2 regions of the Micromonospora mangrovicola genome follow, and region 2 is predicted to be linked to the other one. Evidence: riboswitches for the same ligand, from Rfam matches in the RefSeq annotation. Region 2 holds a riboswitch; the other holds the start of a gene.

Region 1 (6,743 bases), on a different contig from region 2:
CAGGTCCCGCAGCATCTGCTCGACCGCGGCCGGCCGCTCGCCCCGCGCGGCCAGGGACTCGGCCGTCTCGTAGCCCCGGCCACCCCGGATCTGGATCAGTTCGTCGGCGATCTTCCAGGCCATCTCGCTGGCGTACAGCTTCACCAGCGCGGCCTCGATCCGGATGTCGTTGCGGTCGTCGTCGGCGAGCAGGCAGCTGAGGTCGAGCATGCTCTCCATGCCGTACGTGGTGGCCGCGATGAAGGCCAGCTTCTTGGCGACCGCCTCGTGCTCGCCGACCGGCCGGCCCCACTGGACCCGGTCGGCCGACCACTCGCGGGCCACGTTCAACGACCACTTGCCGGCCCCGACGCACATCGCCGGCAGCGAGAGCCGTCCGGTGTTCAACGTGGTCAGCGCGATCTTCAGGCCCTTGCCCTCGCCGCCGATCACGTTCTCCTTCGGCACGAATACGTCGTGGAAGCGGGTGACGCTGTTCTCCAGCCCACGCAGGCCGACGAAGGCGTTGCGCCGCTCGATGGTGATGCCCTCGCTGTCGCCCTCCACCACGAAGGCGGTGATCCCGCCGCGCCGCCCCTCGGCGGCCGGCACCCGGGCCATCACCACGAGCAGGGTGGCCACCGTGCCGTTGGTGGCCCAGAGCTTCACCCCGTTGAGCCGGTAGCCGGTGCCGTCCTCGGTCGGCTCGGCGGTGGTGGCGAGCCGGGCCGGGTCAGAGCCGACATCCGGTTCGGTGAGCAGGAACGCGGAGACCTCCCCGGCGGCCAGCCGGGGCAGGAAGCGCTGCTTCTGTTCCGGGGTGCCGAACATCTTCAGCGGCTGCGGCACGCCGATCGACTGGTGCGCGGAGAGCAGCGCGCCGATCGCCGGGTTGACCGAACCGGCCCGCATCAGCGCCCGGCAGTAGTGCAGGTTGCTCAGCCCGAGGCCGCCGTACTTGCGGTCGATCTTCATGCCGAACGCGCCCAGCCGGGCCAGGCCGTGGAAGACCTCGTCCGGGATGCGCGCGTCCCGCTCGATCGCCGCACCGTCCACCTCGGCGTCCAGGTACGCCCCGAACGCGTCGAGGAACTCCTCGGCGCGGGCGACGTCGGCCGGGTCGGAGCGTGGCCACGGGTTGATCAGGTCCAACCGGAACCGGCCGAGGAAGAGTTCCTTGCCGAAGCTGGGCCGGTCCCAGGCCGCCTCCCGGGCCGCCTCGGCGACCTGGCGGGCCTCCTTCTCGGAGACCTGACCGGCCTCGGTCGGCAGTGGACCCGCCCCGCCCGCCTCGTCCACGGCGGCGGTGCCGGCCGGCGGATCGGTGTCGTCGATCGGGGCCATCCGACCGGTCGGCCCGCCGGCGTTCACGGGGTCGGGCCGGCTGTTCTGCGTCGTGGTCACGGCTGCCTCCTGGGGACCTCGGTCCGGCTGCGTCGACGTGCTCGACGAAGACGACGTTACTCCCGGGTGTTACCCAGGGGTAGCGTCGGACGCACGTCCGATTTGGCGCGAACCGGCGCAGCTCACCCGCCGGGTAGCACCTGCGGGTCGTCGTCCTCGTCGTCGATGTCGTCGTCACCCCAGCTGCGCCGGACGAACGGCAGGATCAGCCAGAACCCCAGGAACCAGACCCCGGTGATCGCGCTGAGCAGGAAGGCGACCGGCCGGTCGAGCACGAAGTCGGTGACCAGCAGCACCGCGCTGACCATCGAGACGAGCATGAAGCCGAGGCCGGCGGTGGCCATCCGGTGCGCGAACCGGACCAGCTCCGGCTTGCGTCCCTGCCGGAACAGGGCCCGGTGGAAGGCGACCGGTGAGATGATCATCGCGGCGGAGGCCGCCGCCGCCAGCAGGGCGACGACGTAGACGTCCCGCTGGAACTCGGTCGTGCGGTTGAACCCGTTGCTGAACGGCAGGGTGAGCAGGAACGCGAAGAGGATCTGCACGCCGGTCTGCGCCACCCGCAGCTCCTGGAGCAGGTCGGCGAAGTTGCGCTGCCAGCGCTGCTTCTCGGATTCCTTGGTCACGCACTACCTCCGGGAAGACGGTGTTGCCGGTGGGTGTCACCCACCCACCGGCAACAGCGCCTGTGCCCGATCCGGACGGTCGCGAAACCGGCTCACTCCTCGCGCTCACGCCCCCCGGCGGATCCGGCCGGCGTAGCGGGCCTCCAGCTCGGCGTTGTGCTCGTCCCCGCCGGTGATGTTGGCCGACAGGTAGACCGGGGGCCGCTCCCCCGCCGCCAGCAGCCGGGCCACCACCTCCGCCACGATCTGCTGCGCCAGCAGCGCGGCGGTGATCGAGGAGACCGCGCCGACCGCGCCGCCGCCGGGCAGCGGCAGGGTGGCGTCGCCGTACGGGGCGCCGTTGTCGAGCACCACGTCGGCGAAGTCGGCCAGCTTGCGGCCGGACGGGTGGCGCGAGGTCATCCGGGCGGAGTGCGCCGCCGAGGTGATCGCGACCAGGGCGTGCCCGCGCTCCTTCACGATGGCCGCGAACTCCACCATCGCGCCGTTCACACCGGAGTTGGAGGCGAGCACGAAGACGTCCTGCGGCCGGATCGGGGCCAGCTCGTAGAGGCGGTGCGCCACCGCCGGCTCGCGTTCCAGCTTCGGGCCGAGCACGTCGGCCGGCTCGCCGCCGTACAACACCAGGTCGCGCAGGGCGATCCGGTTGGTGGGCACCAACCCGCCGGCCCGACCGGCGATCTCCATGGCCAGGGCCTCGGAGTGCCCGGTGCCGAACGCGTGCACCACGCCGTCGGCACGCAGCGACTCGGCGATCAGGTCCGCGGCCCGGCCCACCCCGTCCCGCTGCCCGGCGGCCACCCGGCCGATCGTCTCGGTCACCACCGCCAGGTACGCCTCGGCGCTCACCGTCATGCTTCCTCCGTCCGTCGGTGCCGGGCCAGCCAGTCCACCGCGAAGTCGACCGCCGCCCGCTGCCTCATCAACCGGCCAGTGCCGTCCCCGACCGGCCCGAGCCGCACCGCGCCGGCGGCCTCCAGGTCGGCGCCGAGCCGGTCGAAGCCCCCGGCGTCCAGGCGGATGTCGTCCCACCACACCCACTCCCGGCCACCGTCGGCGGTCAGCACGGCCGCGCCGCAGCGCTGCTGCGGCGGGCTCGGCTGCCGGTACTCGGCCAGGTGCAGCGAGGTGTTGGGGCCGTGATCCACGCCGAGCAGCAGCACGTCAGCGTCGAGGTCGTAGAGGCGGGCCAGCGGGGAGCGCTCACCCAGCATGTCGGCGAGCGGGTGGCCGGCGACGATCCGCTCGGCGGCCGGCCCGAGCGCGGCGAAGGAGACGTGCGGGTGGTCGCTGCGCCGGGCACCCGGCCAGGTGCGGACCAGCTCCGCGAGCGCGCCCATGAACCGGCTCGGGGTGACCGCGGGATCGAAGCCGGGCAGCTCGGACCGGATGACCGGCCACCAGTGCGCCGGCACGGGCGGGTTGGTCCAGCCGGCCGGGTCGCTGTTCTCCGGGGTGTGGGTCGGCACCACCACGGTGCCGTCCGGGCCGAGCACGTCGCGCAGGGCGAGCAGCACCGCCTCCGGGCCGCCGCAGAGGAGACCCAGGCCGCGCAGGCCGGCGTGCACCAGCACGGTCCCGCCGGGGCGTACGCCGAGGGTGCGGAGCTGGGCGGCGAGCGACGCGCGGGTGTGCGGGCCGCCCGGCGCGTCGGCGGCGATCATCCGCCGACGCGGGCGAGGATCGCCTCGGCCAGCGGCGCGGGGGACTGGTCGGGAATCCAGTGGGTCACGCCGGTGAGCGTGACGAAGCGGTAGTCGCCGGTGACGTGCCCGGCGCACGCCTGGGCGGCGGTCCGGCCGATCGCGATGTCCCGGTCGCTCCAGACGAACGTCGTCGGCACCGCCACCGGCCCGACGGCCTTCATGTCCGCCCCGGTCATGGCGCGGTACCAGTTCAGGGCGGCGGTCAGCGCGCCGGGCTCGCGCATCGGGTCGGCGTAGCGGGCCACCCGGGCGGCGTCGCCGACCCCGCCGAGCATCCGCCGCAGGGTCGCCGCGCGGAACGCCAGCAGCACCTGCTCCGCCTTGCCCGGCTTGCGGAACAGCGCGATGTAGGAGGAGCGGGCCTTCTGCTGCGGGTCGGTGGCGAGCGCGTGGCCCATCGCCGCCGGGTGCGGCACCGACACCGCGGTCAGCGTGCGCACCCGCTCCGGGTACGCCGCCGCGAGCCCCCAGGCCACGATCGCCCCCCAGTCGTGGCCGACCAGGTGGGCGGCGGTGATCCCGAGCGCGTCGAGCAGGGCGGCCGCGTCGGCCACCAGCTCCGGGATGCGGTACGCCTCGACGGCGCCCGGCCGGGCGTCCGGCGAGTAGCCGCGCTGGTCGGGCGCGTAGGTGCGTAACCCGGTGGCGTGCAGCGCGGGCACCACCTCGTCCCACTCCCCGCCGTGCTGCGGGAAGCCGTGCAGCAGCAGGACGGGTTCGCCGTCCTCGGGACCGCCGGTGCGTACCTCGAACGTCAGACCTCGCGCGTCGACCCGCATGATCGGCAGCCTACCCAGTCGGCGCGGCGGGCAGCGGGGCCGACGGTCAGGGGCGGACCCGCCACCACCGGAGCCGGCCGGCCGCCCGGTCCCGGTCGTACGCGGCCCGGGACCGCTGCCGCAGCCACCCGGCAAGGGTCGCGAACAGGCCGATGCCGAGCACCGGCAGCAGGTAGCGCAGCGCCCGCCAGTCGCCCCGGGGTGCGGCGGTGACCAGCACGGCCAGCGCCAGCGGCAGCAGCCCCAGGAACGCGCCGAGCAGGGCCAGGAGTTGATCTCGGCGCGTTGAGTTCGGCGGCACGGGTGCAGGGTGACACGCCCCCGCCAGCTGGTGTTAGCGTCTGCCGAGACAACTTCACATCCGACAGGGGAGCGCACAGCGCTGAGAGTGCGGGCCGGGTGCCCGCAGACCCTCGGTACCTGATCTGGGTAATGCCAGCGCAGGGAGTTCGGTCGACCTCCAGCCGCGCCGCCGTCCGGTGATCCCGGGCGCGGCGTGCGTCTTCTCCTGGTTCGTCCACGCAGAACTGGGAGCTCATCAATGGACAACAACAACCGCTGGCGCACCATCGACATCGTGGTCGCATCGGTGATCGCGGTCGCCTTCGGCGTCATCTTCTGGGCCTGGGGCCTGCTCTGGGGCGCCACCGACGCCGCCTTCGCCTTCTTCCCGCCGGCCCAGACCCTGATCTACGGCGTCTGGCTGGTGCCGGCCGTGCTCGGTGGCCTGGTCATCCGCAAGCCCGGCGCCTCGCTCTACTGCGAGCTGGTCGCGGCGATCATCTCGGCGCTGCTGGGCAGCCAGTGGGGTGGCATCGTCATCGTGCAGGGGCTGATGCAGGGTGTCGGCGCCGAGCTGGCGTTCGCCGCCTTCCGCTACCGCTCGTACCGGCTGCCGACCGCCCTGCTGGCCGGCGCGCTGACCGGCCTGAGCGCGGCGATCTTCGACTTCGTCTACTGGAACAAGGCCTACGAACTGGTCAGCTACCGCATCCCGTACGCCCTGCTGACCATCGTCAGCGCCACCGTGATCGCCGGCCTGGGCTCGTTCTTCCTCACCCGCGCGCTGGCCGACACCGGCGTCCTGGACCGCTTCCCCGCCGGCCGCGACCGCGCCACGGTCTGACCACCCCACCCCGAATTGATCATGAGGCTGGTTGTGGTGTGGATCTCCGGAACCGCCGCCAGCCTCATGATCGGCGGGGCCGGGGCGGCCCGGGGGCCGGGAAGGAGGCTCGGGTGAGCGCGCTGGTGGTGCGGCGTTTCGGGTGGCGGCACGCCGGGCGCCGGCAGTGGGCGGTGCGCGGGGTGGACCTGCGCGTCGAGGCCGGCGAGCGGGTGTTGCTCCTGGGACCCTCGGGAGCCGGCAAGAGCACCCTGCTGGCCGCGCTCGCCGGGCTGCTGCCGGAGGACTCCGGCGAGCAGGAGGGCACCGTCGAGATCGACGGGCTCGACCCGCGCAAGGCCCGGGAACGGGTCGGCATCGTCTTCCAGGACCCGGAGACCCAACTGGTGATGGCCCGCTCCGGCGACGACGTCGCGTTCGGGCTGGAGAACCGGGGCGTACCGGCCGAGGACATCTGGCCCCGGGTGGACGAGGCGCTGCGCCGGGTCGGCTTCCCGTACCCCCGGGACCGGCCCACCGCCGCGCTCTCCGGGGGCGAACAGCAACGCCTGGCGCTGGCCGGGGCGCTCGCCCTGCGCCCGGGGCTGCTGCTGCTCGACGAGCCGACCGCCAACCTCGACCCGGCCGGCGGGGCCCTGGTCCGGCAGGCGGTCGCCGACGCGCTCGACGCCGACACCACGCTGATCCTGGTCGAGCACCGCGTCGCCGAGGCGTTGCCGCTGGTCGACCGGGTGGTGGTGCTGGAGGCCGGGGGCGGGGTGCGGTTCGACGGGCCGCCCGAGGTGGTCTTCGCCGCGCACGGCGACGCGCTCGCCGCGGCCGGCGTCTGGGTGCCCGGCCGTACCGTGCCGCACCGGCCCGCCACCGCGCCGGCCGGCGAGCTGCTGCTCGCCGCGGACCGGCTCGGCCTGCCGCCCCGGCTCGACCCCACCGACCTCCGGGTACGTGCCGGCGAGGTGCTCGCCGTCCTCGGCCCGAACGGCGCCGGCAAGTCCACCCTCGCGCTGCTGATCGGCGGCCTGCTCCGCCCCGGCACCGGTGCGGCCACCGCGACGGAAGCGCTGGCCGGCCGGGACGCCCGCACTCCCCCGCACCGGTGGCGCGCGCCCGCCCTGGCCCGGCG
Region 2 (6,743 bases):
TTCCTGGTGCTGTTGCTGGAACTCTCCGGCGCGACGCTGCTGCTGCTCGACGAGCCCACCGACAACCTCGACCTGGCCTCCGCCGAGGCCCTCGAAGCGGGCCTGGCCGCGTTCGAGGGGACGGTGATCGCGGTGACCCATGACCGCTGGTTCACCCGCTCCTTCGACCGGTTCGTGCTGTTCCGGGGGGACGGCGAGGTGGTGGAGACCCCGGAGCCGGTCTGGGATGTCGCGTGATCGGCGAGGAGCTGGTCGACCGGCTCTGCGCGGTCGACGGGGTGGTCGCGGTGGCGCTCGGCGGAAGCCGGGCCCGGGGTGACCACCGGCCCGACTCCGACTGGGACCTGGGGCTCTACTACCGGGGAGAACTCGACGTGGCCGGGCTGCGGGCGGTGGCCGCCCCGGTCGCCGACGACGAGGTGCGGCTCACCGGGCCGGGCGGCTGGGGGCCGTGGGTCGACGGGGGCGGCTGGCTGCGCGTCGGCGGGGTGGCGGTCGACTGGATCTACCGCGACCTGGACCGGGTGCACGCCGTGTGGGCCGATTGCCGGGCCGGCCGCTACACCGTCGGCGTGCAGCCCGGGCACCCGCTCGGTTTCTACTCCCACGCGTACGCGGGGGAGGTGGCGCTCGGCCGGCTGCTCGGTGACCCGACCGGGGAGCTGACCGCGTTGCGGGCGGAGACGGTCTCCTATCCGCCGGCACTCGGTGCGGCGCTGGTGGCCGGTGGCTGGGAGGCGGGCCTCCTGCTCGACGGGGCGGCGAAGGGCGCCGCGGGCGGCGACGCCGGGTATGTGGCCGGCTGCCTGTTCCGTGCGGTCGGGGTGCTGGTCCACGCCCTGCACGGCCGGGCCGGGCGGTGGCTGGTCAACGAGAAGGGCATGATCGCCTCGGCGGGGCGGCTGCCGGGCGCGCCGCCCGACTTCGCCTCCCGGGCGCAGGCCCTGCTCGGCGCGGTCGGGCGTACCCCGGTGGAGCTGGCCCGGACGCTGGCGGAGGCGCGGGGGCTGGTCGCCGACGTGCTCGGTTGAGGGGCCGGTGGTCGGCGGCGGCGAGGTGTCGGGGCCGCTACGAACCTGATGTCGTGAACGACTCACCCGGGAGGCCGACCGGGCCCACCGGCGCCGCCGGTGGTCCCGTGGCGGGCGGCATAGGGTGGATCTCGTGACTGAGATGACCTACCGCCGGTTGGGCGACTCCGGGCTCGTGGTGTCCGTGGTCGGCATCGGCTGCAACAACTTCGGCCGCAAACTCGACCTCGACGGCACCCGCGCGGTGGTCGACGCCGCGCTCGACGCCGGGATCAACTTCTTCGACACCGCCGACATCTACGGCGAGCCCCAGGGCGGCTCCGAGGAGCTGCTCGGCCAGGCGCTCAAGGGACGCCGTGACGACGTGGTGGTCGCCACCAAGTTCGGCATGGACATGCACGGCCTCAACGGGCCGGACCACGGCGCCCGGGGTGCCCGCCGGTACATCGCCCGCGCGGTCGAGGCGTCGCTGCGCCGGCTCGGTACCGATCACATCGACCTGTACCAGATGCACGAGCCCGACCCGGAGACCCCGATCGACGAGACCCTCGCCGCGCTGGACGACCTGGTCCGCGCCGGTAAGGTCCGCTACCTCGGCAACTCGAACTTCGCCGGCTGGCAGATCGCCGACGCCGACTGGACCGCCTCCTCCCAGGGCCGTACCCGGTTCATCTCCGCACAGAACCACTACAACCTTCTGCAGCGGTCCGTCGAGGCGGAGGTCGTCCCGGCCTGCGAGCGGTTCGGCCTGGGCATGCTGCCGTTCTTCCCCCTCGCGAACGGCCTGCTCACCGGCAAGTACAAGCGGGGTGAGGCGCCCCCGGCCGGCAGCCGGCTCTCCGGCGGCGGCCGCTACGCCGAGCGGCTGGCGGCGGCGGACTGGGACACCATCGAGGCGATCGAGGCGTACGCGGCCGAGCGCGGGCTCACCGTGCTCCAGGTGGCCATCGGCGGGCTCGCGGCCCGGCCGGCGGTGACCTCGGTGATCGCCGGGGCCACCACCGCCGCGCAGGTGCGCGCCAACGCGGAGGCGGGCACCTGGCAGCCCACCGACGAGGACCTGGATGCCCTCGACGCCCTCCTCTGACCGGGATCTCCGCTGCCCCGGCGCCGACGGCGCCGGGGCAGCGTGCTGTCCGGCCCGGAACGGCAGGTGCGACACCGGAGCGGCAGGTGCGACAACCGTCGGGGGCAGGTGCGGTCAAGGGCATCCGGACAGCATGGCGTGAATGGACGGTCACCCGTTGTCCCGGCCCTCCATGCGGGACGGTGGGTGGGAAAAGTGTCACCCGCCCTTGGCGGATCCCGGGGAACGTCGTACGGTAGGCCGCAAGTGACCCACGGGAGCCCGGTGCACCGGGCTGAGAGGGGGGCTGGAAGCCCCCGACCGTCGAACCTGATCCGGGTAATGCCGGCGCAGGGAGGAGTGTTGCCGTGCCGTCCCTGGGACGACTGCATCTGATCACCGACACCCGGCCGGGGCGGGACCCGCTCGGCGTGCTGCGCGCCGCCCTGCCGGTGGCCCGTGCCGAGCTGGTCGTCCAGGTCCGGGTGGAGGACGACGCCACCGACCGCGAGGCGTACGAGCTGGCCCGGCAGGTGGTCGCGCTGTGCCGGCCGTACGGGGCGTCGTGCCTGGTCAACGACCGGCTGCACGTGGCGCTGGCGGTGGACGCCGCAGGTGGCCACGTCGGGGCGGACGATCTGCCGGTGGGGGCGGCCCGCCGGGTGCTCGGTGCCGGCGCCGTGCTCGGCGCGACCGCCCGGGAGCCGGTGGCCGCCGCGGAGGCGGTCGCCGCCGGCGCGAGCTACCTGGGTGTCGGCCCCTGCCACGCCACCACCACCAAGACCGGGTTGCCCGATCCGATCGGCCTGGAAGGGGTACGCGCGGTCGCCGCGGCGGTGGCGGTGCCGGTGATCGCGATCGGCGGGGTGACCGCCGCGGCGGTGCCGGCGCTGCGGGCCGCCGGGGCGTACGGGGTGGCGGTGGTCGGGGCGCTCTCGCAGGCGGGTGATCCCGCCCGGGCGGCGGCCGAGCTGCTCGGGGCACTCGCGTGTTGAGCGGGGGGCCCTCCCCCACCGGAGGCGTCAACCGGGGGCCCGCTCGCGCGGACGTCGCCGTGGTGGGGGCGGGGCCGGTGGGGCTGGCGGTCGCGTGGCGCTGCGCGCAGCGCGGGCTGCGCGTCGTCGTCCACGATCCGGCACCCGGCTCCGGGGCGTCGCACGTCGCCGCGGGCATGCTGGCACCGGTCGCCGAGGCGTACTTCGGCGAGCGGAAGCTGACCGGGCTGCTCGCCGAGTCCGCCGCCCGCTGGCCCGGCTTCGCCGCCGAGCTGGCCGAGGCCGCCGGGGCCGAATTCGGGTACCGCACCGACGGCACCCTGGTGGTCGGGCTGACCGCCGACGATCTGGCCGAGGCGGGCCGGCTCTGGACGTACCAGCAGGGACTGGGGCTGCCGATCACGCCGTTGCGCCCCTCGGAGCTGCGGGACCGCGAACCGGCGCTGGCCCCGCGGGTGCGCGGCGGCGCGGTCGCCCCCGGCGACCATCAGGTCGACCCGCGCCGGCTGGTCACCGCGTTGCGGGCCGCGGCCGAGCGGGCCGGCGCGGTGTGGCGGCCCGGCGCGGTCGGTGACCTGTCCCAGGTGGACGCCCGGGTCACCGTGGTCGCCGCCGGTTGCGGCGCGGCGGCGCTCACCGGGCTCCCGGTCCGGCCGGTGAAGGGCCAGGTGCTCCGGCTCCGCGCGCCCGGTCCCGGCGCACCGGACTTCCGGCACGTGATCCGGGGGTACGCGGACGGCGAGTCGGTCTACCTGGTGCCCCGGGACAGCGGCGAGGTGGTGGTCGGCGCGACCGTCGAGGAACGTGCCGACACGGAGGTGACCGGCGGGGCGGTGCTGCGGCTACTCCGCGCGGCCGTGGACCTGGTCCCCGGGCTGGCCGAGTACGAGCTGGTGGAGACGTCCGCCGGGCTGCGTCCCGGCACGCCGGACAACGCGCCGATCCTCGGGGCGCTGCCCGGCCGGCCGGGCGTGCTCGCCGCCACCGGACACCACCGGCACGGCATCGTGCTCACCCCGGTCACCGCCGACCTGGTCACCGAGCTGATCGTCACCGGCGAGCCGGACCCGCTGCTCGCCCCCTTCACCCCCGACCGGTTCGCCGGCGCCGCGTCGCCGGCCACCGTGGGCCGGGGCCGGCCCGCATCCGCCAGCGAGGAGGAGACGTGCAACTGATCGTCAACGGTGCCGGGCGTGAGGTGCCCGGCGGGACGAGCGTCGCGGACGTCGTCCGCACGGTCACCGACCAGCAGCGCGGACTCGCCGTCGCGGTCAACGGCGAGGTGGTGCCGCGCGGTGGCTGGTCGGCGACCGTGCTGCGGGACGGCGACCGGGTCGAGGTGCTCAGCGCCGCCCAGGGCGGGTGAGCGGGATGCCGTTCGAACTCGGCGGGGTCGACTTCGGCTCCCGGCTCATCCTCGGCACCGGCGGCGCGGCCAACCTGCACGTGTTGGAGCAGGCCGTCCGGGCCTCCGGTACCGAGCTGGTCACGGTGGCGTTGCGGCGGGTGGACACCGCCCCGGGCACCGCGGGCGGGCTGCTCGACCTGTTGGACCGCTGCGGCGTACGGGTGCTGCCGAACACGGCGGGTTGCCATACCGCGGCGGAGGCGGTCAAGGTGGCCCACCTGGCCCGGGAGGCGTTCGGCACCGACTGGGTGAAGCTGGAGGTGATCGGGGACGAGCGCACCCTGCTGCCGGACGGGGTGGAGCTGCTGCGGGCGGCGGAGGAACTGGTCGCGGAAGGGTTCACCGTGCTGCCGTACACCTCGGACGATCCGGTGCTGGCCCGGCGGCTGGCCGACGTGGGGTGCGCGGCGGTGATGCCGGCCGGCGCCCCGATCGGCTCCGGGCTGGGGGTGAGCAACCCGCACCACATCCGGCTGATCCGGCAGAGCGTGGCCGTGCCGGTGATCCTGGACGCCGGCATCGGCACCGCCTCGGACGCGGCGCTCGCGATGGAGCTGGGCTGCGACGCGGTGCTGCTGGCCAGCGCGGTCACCCGGGCGGCGGACCCGGTGGCGATGGCCACCGCCATGCGGTACGCGGTGACGGCCGGGCACCTCGCCCACCGGGCGGGCCGGATCGCCCGCCGCTTCCACGCCCTCGCCTCCACCCCGGACGACGGGCGGCCCGAGCTGTGACGCGCTCGTCGGCCGTCGCGGTCGCGGACCCCGGAGAAGGGCGGCCCTTCCGGGGGCCGCAACCCGCCGAGATCCCGCGTGCTGCCGTGCCGTCGGGCGTGGTGCTGCTGACCGACCGGCGGATGGCGCGGAGGGCGCTCGTCGAGGTGGTCGCGGGGGCGGTCGCCGGGGGAGTGCGCTGGGTGGTGCTGCGGGAGAAGGACCTGCCGCGCGCCGAGCGGGCCGCCCTCGCCGTCGAGCTGCGCGCGATCCTGGCCGGCGTCGGCGGAACGCTGGTCGTCGCCGGACCCGACCCCCTCGACGGGGACGCCGTGCACCTGCCCGCCGCCGGCCCCTACCCGCCGCCGCGCGTCGGCCTGGTCGGCCGCTCCTGCCACGACGAGGCGGAACTCGCCCGGCTCACCACCGAGGACTACGCGACGCTGTCGCCGGTCTTTCCGACCAGGACCAAACCCGGTTACGGCCCGCCCCTCGGCGCGGCCGGACTCGCCGAGCTGATCGACGCCAGCCCGGTCCCGGTCCTGGCCCTCGGCGGCATCGAGACGCCCGAGCAGGTGACGGCGTGCGTCGGGGCAGGCGCCGCCGGGGTGGCCGTGCTCGGCGCGCTCATGCGAGCCGACGACCCCACCCGGACGGCCACCACGCTGGGCAGCGCCTTCAACGAGGCGGTCACCGCAAGCCGGGGGGACGAGTGACGCCGAAAACGATCCTCACCATCGCCGGCTCGGACTCCGGCGGGGGCGCCGGCATCCAGGCCGACCTCAAGGTCTTCGCCGCCCTCGGCGCGTACGGCACCAGCGTGCTCACCGCCGTCACCGCGCAGAACACCCGGGACGTCGACGCCGTCCTGCCGCTGCCCCCGCAGACCGTCCGCGACCAGCTCGACAGCGTGCTCGGCGACTTCGCGGTCCGCGCGGTGAAGACCGGCATGCTCGGCACCCCGGCGGTCGCCGAGGCGGTGGCCGAGGCGGCACGGGCCGGCCGGCTGCCCCGGCTGGTCGTCGACCCGGTGCTGGTCGCCACCAGTGGACACCGGCTCGGCGTGGTGGAGGCGGTGGAACGGCTGCTCCCGTACGCCGAGGTGGCGACGCCGAACCGCGCGGAGGCCGCGGCGCTCACCGGACGCCGGGTGGGCACGGTCGAGGAGATGGTCGCGGCGGCCGAGGCCCTGGCCGCCGGCGGCCCGGCGCACGTGGTGGTGACCGGCGGGGACGTGGACGTCGACGGCGAGTCGGTGGACGTGCTGGTCGGTGCGGGGACGACCACGCTGCTGCGGGCGCCCCGCGTGGCCACCCGCCACAACCACGGCACCGGATGTTCATTCTCGGCGGCGATCGCCGCTCGGCTGGCGGCCGGCGACCCGGTGCCGGTCGCGGTCGCCGCCGCCAAGGAGTACGTGACCCGCGCGCTGACCGGTGCGCGGCACTGGGAACTGGGCGCGGGACGCGGCCCGCTGGACCACTTCGGCTGGTCCTGTCGACCATGAGGGAGGCTGTCATGCAGGCACGT

Evidence for each region. A riboswitch is a leader RNA that binds a small molecule or an ion and turns the genes downstream of it on or off. The one in region 2 is predicted to bind thiamine pyrophosphate.
Region 1: linked by a shared signal. The riboswitch ahead of ACL02O_RS23125 (ECF transporter S component) and the one ahead of thiE (thiamine phosphate synthase) in region 2 are both predicted to bind thiamine pyrophosphate.

The regions. Positions count from the first base shown of each region.
Region 1 is NZ_JBJZOG010000065.1:9,032-15,774, forward strand. It holds gene ACL02O_RS23095 (acyl-CoA dehydrogenase family protein) at 1-1,323, opposite strand, end outside; gene ACL02O_RS23100 (DUF6328 family protein) at 1,506-2,009, opposite strand; gene ACL02O_RS23105 (sugar isomerase domain-containing protein) at 2,115-2,864, opposite strand; gene ACL02O_RS23110 (AAC(3) family N-acetyltransferase) at 2,861-3,673, opposite strand; gene ACL02O_RS23115 (alpha/beta fold hydrolase) at 3,670-4,494, opposite strand; gene ACL02O_RS23120 (hypothetical protein) at 4,541-4,795, opposite strand; TPP riboswitch at 4,851-4,959, shown strand; gene ACL02O_RS23125 (ECF transporter S component) at 5,036-5,620, shown strand; gene ACL02O_RS23130 (ABC transporter ATP-binding protein) at 5,734-6,743, shown strand, end outside.
Region 2 is NZ_JBJZOG010000002.1:85,159-91,901, forward strand. It holds gene ACL02O_RS01320 (ATP-binding cassette domain-containing protein) at 1-237, shown strand, start outside; gene ACL02O_RS01325 (nucleotidyltransferase domain-containing protein) at 234-1,031, shown strand; gene ACL02O_RS01330 (aldo/keto reductase) at 1,156-2,118, shown strand; TPP riboswitch at 2,363-2,471, shown strand; gene thiE (thiamine phosphate synthase) at 2,466-3,092, shown strand; gene thiO (glycine oxidase ThiO) at 3,086-4,267, shown strand; gene thiS (sulfur carrier protein ThiS) at 4,258-4,458, shown strand; gene ACL02O_RS01350 (thiazole synthase) at 4,455-5,234, shown strand; gene ACL02O_RS01355 (thiamine phosphate synthase) at 5,321-5,929, shown strand; gene thiD (bifunctional hydroxymethylpyrimidine kinase/phosphomethylpyrimidine kinase) at 5,926-6,720, shown strand; gene thiC (phosphomethylpyrimidine synthase ThiC) at 6,732-6,743, shown strand, end outside.